DNA from 2 places in the Klebsiella sp. GFKo11 genome. Region 1 is predicted to be linked to the other one. Evidence: predicted binding sites of a transcription regulator. Region 1 holds the regulator's gene; the other holds the start of a gene.
What was found. Region 1 encodes Fur, which represses iron uptake genes when iron is present. Its sites were predicted from a motif close to ATAATAATGAGAACNACTATCAA; they were not measured.

Region 1 (4,801 bases):
TGAATTCTCGCGTCTTAACCTCGAATACACCGTGATGTCCAAGCGCAAGCTGAATCAGCTGGTGACCGAGAAGCACGTTGAAGGTTGGGATGACCCGCGTATGCCGACGATCTCCGGTCTGCGTCGTCGCGGTTATACCGCTGAATCCATCCGTGAGTTCTGCAAACGCATCGGCGTGACCAAACAAGACAACACCATTGAAATCGCTTCGCTGGAATCCTGCATTCGTGAGGATTTGAACGAAAACGCTCCGCGCGCGATGGCCGTTATCGACCCGGTTAAATTGGTTATCGAAAACTATCCGCAGGGCGGCAGCGAAAAGGTAACGATGCCGAATCATCCGAGCAAACCGGATATGGGTAGCCGTGAAGTGCCATTCAGCGCCGAAATTTGGATCGATCGCGCGGATTTCCGTGAAGAGGCGAACAAGCAGTACAAGCGTCTGGTGCTGGGCAAAGAAGTCCGTCTGCGTAATGCTTACGTTATCAAAGCCGAGCGCGTAGAGAAGGACGTGGAAGGTAATATCACTACTATCTTCTGTACCTACGATGCTGACACCCTGAGCAAAGATCCGGCCGATGGTCGCAAGGTTAAGGGCGTGATTCACTGGGTGAGCGCAGCACATGCGCTGCCGGTAGAGATTCGTCTGTACGATCGTCTGTTCAGCGTGCCAAATCCCGGTGCTGCTGATGATTTCCTGTCGGTCATGAACCCGGAATCGCTGATTATCAAGCAGGGTTTTGCTGAACCAAGCCTGGCGCAGGCGCAGCCTGAAAAAGCATACCAGTTCGAGCGTGAAGGTTACTTCTGCCTCGACAGCCGCTATGCAACCGCAACCAATTTGGTATTTAACCGTACTGTTGGTCTGCGCGACACCTGGGCGAAAGTCGGCGCGTAGTTATCCGCCATCAATGAGAACGCCGCAAACAGCGGCGTTTTTTTTTATTTCAGAATCAGGGGATTAAATTGTCATATTTTCGCGATGCGAATTAATCTTGTTTACAGATTGTAAAAATTACGACTGTTTATCCCTTTGGTCATCCACTATAAAAACATGTAATCGCTTTCATTACGCCTGTTTTTTCTGATATAGCAAGCACTTCCACGTCAAATGCATGACTTCTACGACTGAAACAAAAAGACATAGATTATGTGCGCTTTGTCATAATCTTCATCTTTTGTCACCGAAAGAGATTGATAATTCGCGTCACGAAAAATAGTCTATACCCAGTGGTTATGCGGATTTTACCGCTCCACTTTTTTAGCAGTTTTATTTTATTTTATTTTTTTTCGCTAGTTGCCCTTGGTAACTGCGTTTTTAAAAAGTCAAAGAGGATATGCATATGCGTACGTTTAGTGGCAAACGTAGTACGCTGGCGCTGGCTATCGCCGGTGTGACAGCACTGTCAGGTTTTGCAATGGTACCGGATGCGAAAGCAGAAGGGTTCATTGATGATTCAACGTTAACCGGCGGCATCTATTATTGGCAGCGTGAGCGTGACCGTAAAGATGTGACCGACGGTGACAAATACAAAACTAACCTTTCTCACTCCACCTGGAACGCCAACCTGGATTTCCAGTCTGGCTATGCTGCCGACATGTTCGGTATTGATGTTGCCGCCTTTACCGCCATCGAAATGGGCGAAAGCAGTGACAGCGGCCACCCGAACGAAATCGCTTTCTCCTCGCGCAATAAAACTTACGATGAAGACTATTCCGGTGATAAGAGCGGGATCAGTCTGTACAAAGCAGCCGCCAAATTTAAATTTGGCCCGGCATGGGCACGTGCAGGCTATATCCAGCCTACCGGTCAAACATTGCTGGCTCCGCACTGGAGCTTTATGCCGGGTACTTACCAGGGTGCTGAAGCCGGTGCCAACTTTGATTATGGTGATACGGGCGCGCTGAGTTTCTCCTATATGTGGACAAACGAATATAAAGCACCGTGGCACATTGAAATGGACGAGTTCTACCAGAACGATAAGAAAACCAAGGTTGATTATCTCCACTCTCTCGGCGCCAAGTATGATTTTAAAAATGACCTCGTGCTGGAAGCCGCATTTGGCCAGGCACAGGGTTACATCGACCAGTATTTCGCTAAGGCCAGCTACAAATTTGATATCGCAGGCACGCCGCTAAACACCAGCTACCAGTTCTACGGTACTCGCGATAAAGTCAGTAACGGCGGGGCGAACGATATTTATGATGGTACCGCCTGGCTGCAGGCATTGACCTTTGGCTATAAAGTTGCCGATGTTCTCGACCTGCGCCTGGAAGGAACCTGGGTTAAAGCCGATGGTCAGCAGGGCTACTTCCTGCAACGTATGACGCCGACTTACGCCTCATCTAACGGTCGTCTCGATGTCTGGTGGGATAACCGCTCTGACTTCAACGCCAACGGTGAAAAAGCGGTGTTCTTCGGGGCGATGTATGACATGAAGAACTGGAATATGCCGGGTTGGGCCTTCGGCGCGTCCTACGTTTATGCATGGGATGCAAAACCAGGAAAAATGTCTTCTCCTGATGCTTACTACAACCCTGACAAACGTCTGGAAGAGTCAGCCTACAGCCTGGATGCGATGTACACCGTACAGGAAGGACGTGCGAAGGGTACGCTGTTTAAACTGCACTTTACTCAATACGACAACCACTCCGATATCCCAAGCTGGAGCGGCGGCTACGGCAACATCTTCCAGGATGAGCGCGACGTGAAGTTCATGGTTATTGCTCCATTCACCATTTTCTGATGCCAGTGCGGCGGGCATGAGCCTGCCGCAATTTCCCGAGGTCGATTATGAAGAAGCTATTGCTTGTCGCTATTATGGCGGCAGGTCTGGTTGCCTGCACGCAGTCGCCAGCGCCGAAAGAGGATTCAAAGTTAAAAGATGCCTACAGCGCCTGTATTAATACTGCTGAAGGTAACCCAGATAAAGTCGAAGCCTGCCAGAGCGTATTAGACGTTCTGAAGCAAGAGAAGCAGCATCAGCAGTTCGCCACCCAGGAAAGCGTGCGAGTACTGGATTACCAGCAATGTATCCAGGCGCGTAAAACCGGTAACGATCAGGCTGTACAGTCGCGCTGTGACCAGATTTGGAAAGAGATTCGTAGCAACAACACGAAACCCTGATTTTTACTTTTCGTAGCCATAAAAAAAGCCAACCATCAGGTTGGCTTTTTGCTGCTTACGCAACGGGGAATTACTTTTCCACCGCGTCGTGGGCATGTTCATCTTCGCGGCAATCGCCTTCTGCACAGTGACCGTACAGGTACAGGCTGTGGTTGGTGAGGCGAATACCGTGTCGGGAGGCAATCTCACGCTGACGAGCTTCAATTGAGTCATCGCTAAATTCGATCACTTTGCCGCAATCGAGGCAAATCAGGTGATCATGATGATGCTGCTGCGTCAGTTCGAAAACGGATTTACCACCTTCGAAATTATGACGAGTGACGATGCCGGCGTCGTCGAACTGGTTCAGTACGCGGTAGACGGTGGCCAGGCCAATCTCTTCACCCATATCAATCAGGCGTTTATATAAGTCTTCCGCACTGACATGATGGTTATCCGGTTCCTGCAGGACTTCCAGGATTTTTAATCGTGGAAGTGTTACTTTCAGGCCAGCCTTCTTTAATGCGGTATTGTTGTCAGTCATGCGGAATCTGTCCTGTTGCTAAACGATCTACTTCCATCAGCGGAAGTAATACAGAGAATCACCCGATGTAATGCGTCTCATTATAGAACTGCCATGGTGAAATGAAAACTGCAAGCATCGGGCCTTGTATGCTGTCAAAAACGAGGCACTGGCTACAAAGTGCTTCACGTGACCTCGTTAAATCAGAGGACATTGTACAGATATGTGATTAAAAGTTAAAAACTTGTAGCTATAACTTTGATTGCTTTTATCTATTAATTCGGCGAAATCTGACGATAACGCCGTTTAGACTCAGGCATTCTTGATTTCTTCGAGGTGCAGCTCTTCAGAAATCTGTTTTACCCATTTTTCCACGCGTTCGTTAGTCAGTTCTGGCTGACGGTCTTCGTCGATGGCCAGACCCACGAAGTGGTCATCATCTGCCAGACCTTTAGATGCTTCGAAATGATATCCAGCAGTCGGCCAGTGACCAACGATAGTGGCGCCGCGCGGTTCGATGATGTCGCGAATGGTACCCAGCGCATCACAGAAGTATTCAGCGTAGTCTTCCTGATCACCGCAGCCAAACAGCGCGACCAGTTTGCCGTCGAAATCGACTTCTTCCAGCGTCGGGAAGAAATCATCCCAGTCACACTGTGCTTCACCGTAGTACCAGGTTGGAATGCCGAGCAGCAGAATATCGTGAGCTTGCAGATCTTCTTTGCTGCTCTTGGCAATGTCGCGAACATCAGCAACATCTTTACCAAGCTGCTTTTGAATCATTTTTGCAATATTTTCGGTGTTGCCGGTGTCGCTGCCAAAAAAGATGCCGATGATTGCCATGAGTAAAATAACCTCTTGAAACTTAATGATGTGGTAGGGACTTAAATGCCCACAGATAGGGGCAATGATAGCAGAACTAAGAAGGGCGCGGAAACAGCAATCACGCCCGACTGCACACTCTGCTACATGAAAGCTTATTTTTTGAGGGTTTTAGGCTTTATCCTGGCTGCGCAGGGCCGCCAGTTGGTTCATCAGCATCTCTTCAATCAGATCGCTGCGGTTCATGTTGCGGGCTTCGGCCAGCTCATTGAGCGCATCAACCGCATCGGCATTGAGCTTCAGCTCAACGCGCTTCAAACCGCGAACTTTATCGCGCTTGAGCTGATTGC
Region 2 (4,801 bases), 880 kb from region 1:
TGATCAACCAACTCAAACCTGAATCCAACATATTTGAAACATATGCAAGACAAAAAATTAACTATGAGAATGATAGCTCCCGCAAATGTTACTTGTTGCTTTCGGGAAGTATTGCCCTTTTTCGCACCCGAGATGGCTTTATGATGAACTCGGAATCAGCTCCTTATGTTTTTGGTTTAAGCAATCAGCTTGCGGCTGCTGACTATCTTTATATGCAAACGATGGAGCCTTCCCGCATTGCCTGCCTGTCTTTATTTACAGCAAACGCAATTATTGCCGAAAGAGATTTATGGGAGAGTTTGTCACATCTGTTAATTTACACAGCGGGAAGGGTTTACGATCACTGCACGCGCATTTCGGCACCAACTTCGTACGCGATTATACGTTCTCAGCTGTATGAATTGATGCAGGAATCCGAGGAAATTCGCCACACTATTACGGCGGCAAATTATATCCAGTCGCGTACGTTCCTTTCTCGCAGCAGCATTATGAAGATCCTCGCTGAACTAAAAAAGGGGAGCTACATTACGACCGAGCGAGGCATTCTTTTACAGATAAAACAGGGCATCCCGATGAAGTACTAACGTTTTCTCTCAACGGGCATTATGTTGTCCAACGACAATGTTCTGCTAGATTTAATGTCATATCAGATTAACCAGAAAAATCTATGACAGCGCACGATCGTCACACCGATATCAAAATTCCCTCCCCGCATCTAACGCGTCTTCTTGCCGCGGTGACTTGCGATGAGGATTTCCGCACGATGGCTAAAGGCAGCAAACTTTTTTTTCGCCGCAGCGCAGAGCCACTGTGCCATTTTGTACGCAAAGGGAGTCTTCTGCTCGCTCGTAATGAAGATGCATTCTCGCTCGGTATTCTCTCCGCCCCACTGGCATTGGGTTTTACCGTACCGTTATCCGAACATCTTCATATACGTACGATGACGGAATCTGAAATCGCCACCCTTCCTTATGAGCAAGTAATGGCGTTGGTTGAAGAAAAACAAGTTTGGGATCTTTTAGCTAAACACGTTATGTTCGTGACTAACAAGCTTTTCATTTATAACGAAATGCTGACGGCACCTACCAGCTTTGATATTTTACGCTATCAGTTACTGATGCTCATTCAGGAAGCTGACGAAATTCGTGCCAGTACCGCTGCTTATCAGTACATTCTTGACCGCACCCGATTATCACGCAGCAGTATTATGAAAATGCTGGCTGAGCTTAAAAAGGGCAACTATATCCAGTTGGAAAATGGCAAACTGATCGCCATTCACCATTTACCCACCCGCTTTTAAACGCCCAACCAGGTTACCCACCTTTGCAGATAGTCAGTATCGGCTGGGCAAATTTTCAAAACGTGTAGTTCATACTCACCGAAACGTTACGGGGTTCGCCATAAACCGCCGAATCATCCAGATACGAGTAATATTCACGATCGAACAGGTTATTGACGTTCGCCTGCACGGTCAGTTGCTTCGTTAACTGGTATTGCGCAAACAGGTTAACCAGCGGATAACTCCCCTGATACAGACGCTGCGTTTCACCATCCGGGCCGGTCACATCCTTATAAACCCGGTTTTGCCAGGTTGCACCGCCGCCTACGGTCAGCTCAGGCAGCACTGGAACACGGTAGCGGGTAAACAGTTTGAGCTGTGTTTGAGGAGCGAAACTGTTGTAGCGGCCGCTGCTATCAGTAGCGACGTAGCGAGTGGCGCTGAAGGTCATTTGCATGTTGTCCGTCACCGCGCCATTAACTTCAAACTCCGCCCCCTTACTCACCGCGCCTTTTGTCGCGCGATAAGCCTGTTCGCTGGAGCCATTGACAAAGACCCCGCTGATGGCTTCCGACGCGTTCTCCTGCTCGATGCGGAAAATGGCGAAGTTGGTGGTTAATCGGCTATCCATCCAGTCGGCTTTTAGCCCGGTTTCGTAGTTCTTGCCGGTGATTGGCGACAGCCATGCCCCATCAGCGGATCGTTTAGTTTGTGGCGAGAATATTGACGTATAGCTGGCGTAGGCCGACAAACTTTCCGTGATGTCGTAGACCACGCCGCCGTATGGCGTCATGTTGTATTTGCGCATATCGCCACTGCTGCCGTTAGCGCTGTACTGCGTATAGCGAGCGCCAAGAATGAGCGACAGCGGATCGGCCAGAGAGAAACGCGCGGCGGTATAGGCTGATTTCTGCCGCACAATATCATCGGCATTAAGATACCAGTCACCCCATTCCGGCTGAGCGACGCTGCCGTTCCAGTTGTTATTAAAGATGCCCATCTGGTCGCTATCCATCGGCCCATCCTGGCTATAGCTCGCGTTGTGCTGTCGGCTGTAGCTGGCCCCGGCCATAAGCTGATGCTGGCGGCCAAATAAATTAAACGGCCCGCTGGCGTAGGTATCAAAAGAGTCAAGGGTCCGTTTGCCGCGGTCTTTACTGCCCCAGCCGGTGGTACCTTCACCGGTGGTCGCATCGGGGTTACCCATCACGTACAGCAAGGTGTCGTTAAACGTCTGCTCGCCATGAGTACCGTTGAAACGCAATGACCAGCCGTTATCCCAGTCGTGGGTCAGATTGGCAAACACCTTGCGCGATTCGACAGCGTAGCGCGTCCAGTCGGCTGCCGTATTGGTGCTGCGATCATAATGGGTGCGCGAGCCGTCGCTATACAGGCTCGGTAGCCCGCCCCACGTTGGATTACCGGTATTGGTTTTTTGGTAATCCCAGCCCAGCGACAACGTTGTCCTGTCCGTTAAATCTGCATCCACGACGCCGTAAAGAAACTTTTTGGTCTTATGATAGCGATCCAGCCAGCTATCCTGATCCTGATAACCAGCAATCACCCGTCCGCGTACGCTGCCGTCGGCGTTGAGTGGTGTCGAGAAATCGCCGACATAGCGCTGCTTGTTCCAGCTCCCGTAACTGGCGCTGACGTTGCCGGTTACAGTTTTGCTGTCGGCTTTTTTGCGCACCATATTCACCGTCGCGCCGGGATCGCCTGCTCCGGTCATCAGCCCGGTTGCGCCACGTACAATTTCAATACGATCGTAAATAGCGGTATCTTCCGCCGCATCGCCGTAATTCCACGCATCGCCCAACGAGGTGGGGATATCGTCGTAGGAGAAACTGGTGATTTCAAAGCCGCGAGAGTAGTAATACGAACGTTCGCTGTCGATTTCCTGCGATGACACGCCGGTCGCGTTGGTCAGTACATCATCGATAGTTTGCAGGTTTTGATCCTTCATACGCTGCTGGGTAACGATGCTGACAGACTGCGGCACATCACGCGGTGCCAGCAGCATTTTGGTGTCCGCACGCGTGGTTTTCGCGGCGTAATCCTGCGGGTCATCCGCGGTATTTTCAGTACTGCCGTACACCACCATATTCTGCTGAGTATTTTCTGCTGCCTGAGCAGGGTGAATAAACGCGTGTACGGCCAACGCCAGCAGCGAAACGGTAAACGGTTTTACTATTTTGTTTATGGATGCGTGCCCTGAACTTCCCTTGCCATTGAGAAACATAACTTTTTTCCATCAGGAATTATTCTTGTGAATGCAGCTGTTGCGCCGGCAGCGCTGATGAAATAGCCCTCTATTCCATGAGGTTTAGCGCCGCAAATAACGTGAAACAGCAACAATTGAGAATGGAAATGATAATTATTTGTTTTATTAAACTCATAGTGTTTTGTAAGTTAACTGTAAGGAAATGTATACTTACATAAAATCAATGTATTAGCCTCTCCTCACCCCGCATTCCCACTCACTACCGCTGAAAAATACCCATCCAGGGTCTTAGAAATCAGCGATCTCCCCCCTCCCACTCCGTTAGCCAATTTGCTCAACCCAAACAAATGATTATGATTCTCATTCTTGTTTTAGCGACGTTGCTCTGCCTTAGAGCACGTAAACCCAATGATGGAGTTCAGAATGAAATCGTTGTTCAGCCCGCGTAAAACCACGCTTTCCGCTGCGCTGGTTACGGCATTGACCCTGACCACGTTGCAGGCCATGGCAGAGACATCGCCACCAGCCGCTTCCGCCGTCCACCAGAAAACCACATCACCTCTGGTCCAGCGTCAACTGGGGGATGGTTTATATGAGTTGGCTCTGATACCCGGGCAAAATGCCCTGTTTGTTGCCAGCGCTCAGGGGTTCAAAGACGTTAACGGCGGCATGCTCTACCGACTTGACCCGACAACGCTGACCACCACGGTCGAAACCCATACCGATCTCAAAAACTTTGGTATGGCGGTCGATGATAACGGTCAGGTTTTCTACACCACTAACTCGCTGGACGGCGGCGTGTCAAAAGTGGATGCCCATAGCGGGAAAGTCCTGCAACGCCTGATGTTCGAGGGCAAGGACAAGGATGGAGATCCCGTTGGCGCGCGGGAAGTTCTGTTTCACGACAATCAACTCTACATCGGTCGCGTGACCGATCCCGGCTACATTTCCGTGGTTGATGCAAAAACCATGACTTTGAAAACCCAGATTGAAAAAGCCGGCAAATGGGTGACCGGGATCATCTACTCTCCGCTAACCAAACGCATCTATGCGGCTAACGGCGGCGGCGAAATTCTGGTGATTAATCCGGCCACCAATAAAATTGAAAAACGCTGGACGCCGGGCGACGGCAAAGAGTACCTGTTCCTCAACATGGCGGAAGATCCGGCGACTGGCCGCCTGTTCGTGACTGACGATTCAAAAGCGAAAACGACGCTGGTGTTTGATGAGCGTACGGGCAAAGTAATTAAACGTCTTGAGGGTGATGCGCTGGGGATCAAATTCAACGCCAAACGCAA

Region 2: fhuE (ferric-rhodotorulic acid/ferric-coprogen receptor FhuE) is a predicted target of Fur. The motif match lies at 3,638-3,660, and genes of this name have one in related genera.

What each region holds. Positions count from the first base shown of each region.
Region 1 covers NZ_CM151369.1:4,459,074-4,463,874, reverse strand. Annotated here, with positions in the region: gene glnS (glutamine--tRNA ligase) at 1-898, shown strand, start outside; gene chiP (chitoporin ChiP) at 1,344-2,747, shown strand; gene AC07P6_RS21625 (ChiQ/YbfN family lipoprotein) at 2,795-3,127, shown strand; gene fur (ferric iron uptake transcriptional regulator) at 3,198-3,650, opposite strand; gene fldA (flavodoxin FldA) at 3,942-4,472, opposite strand; gene ybfE (LexA regulated protein) at 4,623-4,801, opposite strand, start outside.
Region 2 covers NZ_CM151369.1:3,579,703-3,584,503, forward strand. Annotated here, with positions in the region: gene AC07P6_RS17395 (helix-turn-helix domain-containing protein) at 1-584, shown strand, start outside; gene AC07P6_RS17400 (winged helix-turn-helix transcriptional regulator) at 668-1,300, shown strand; gene fhuE (ferric-rhodotorulic acid/ferric-coprogen receptor FhuE) at 1,356-3,521, opposite strand; gene AC07P6_RS17410 (YncE family protein) at 3,927-4,801, shown strand, end outside.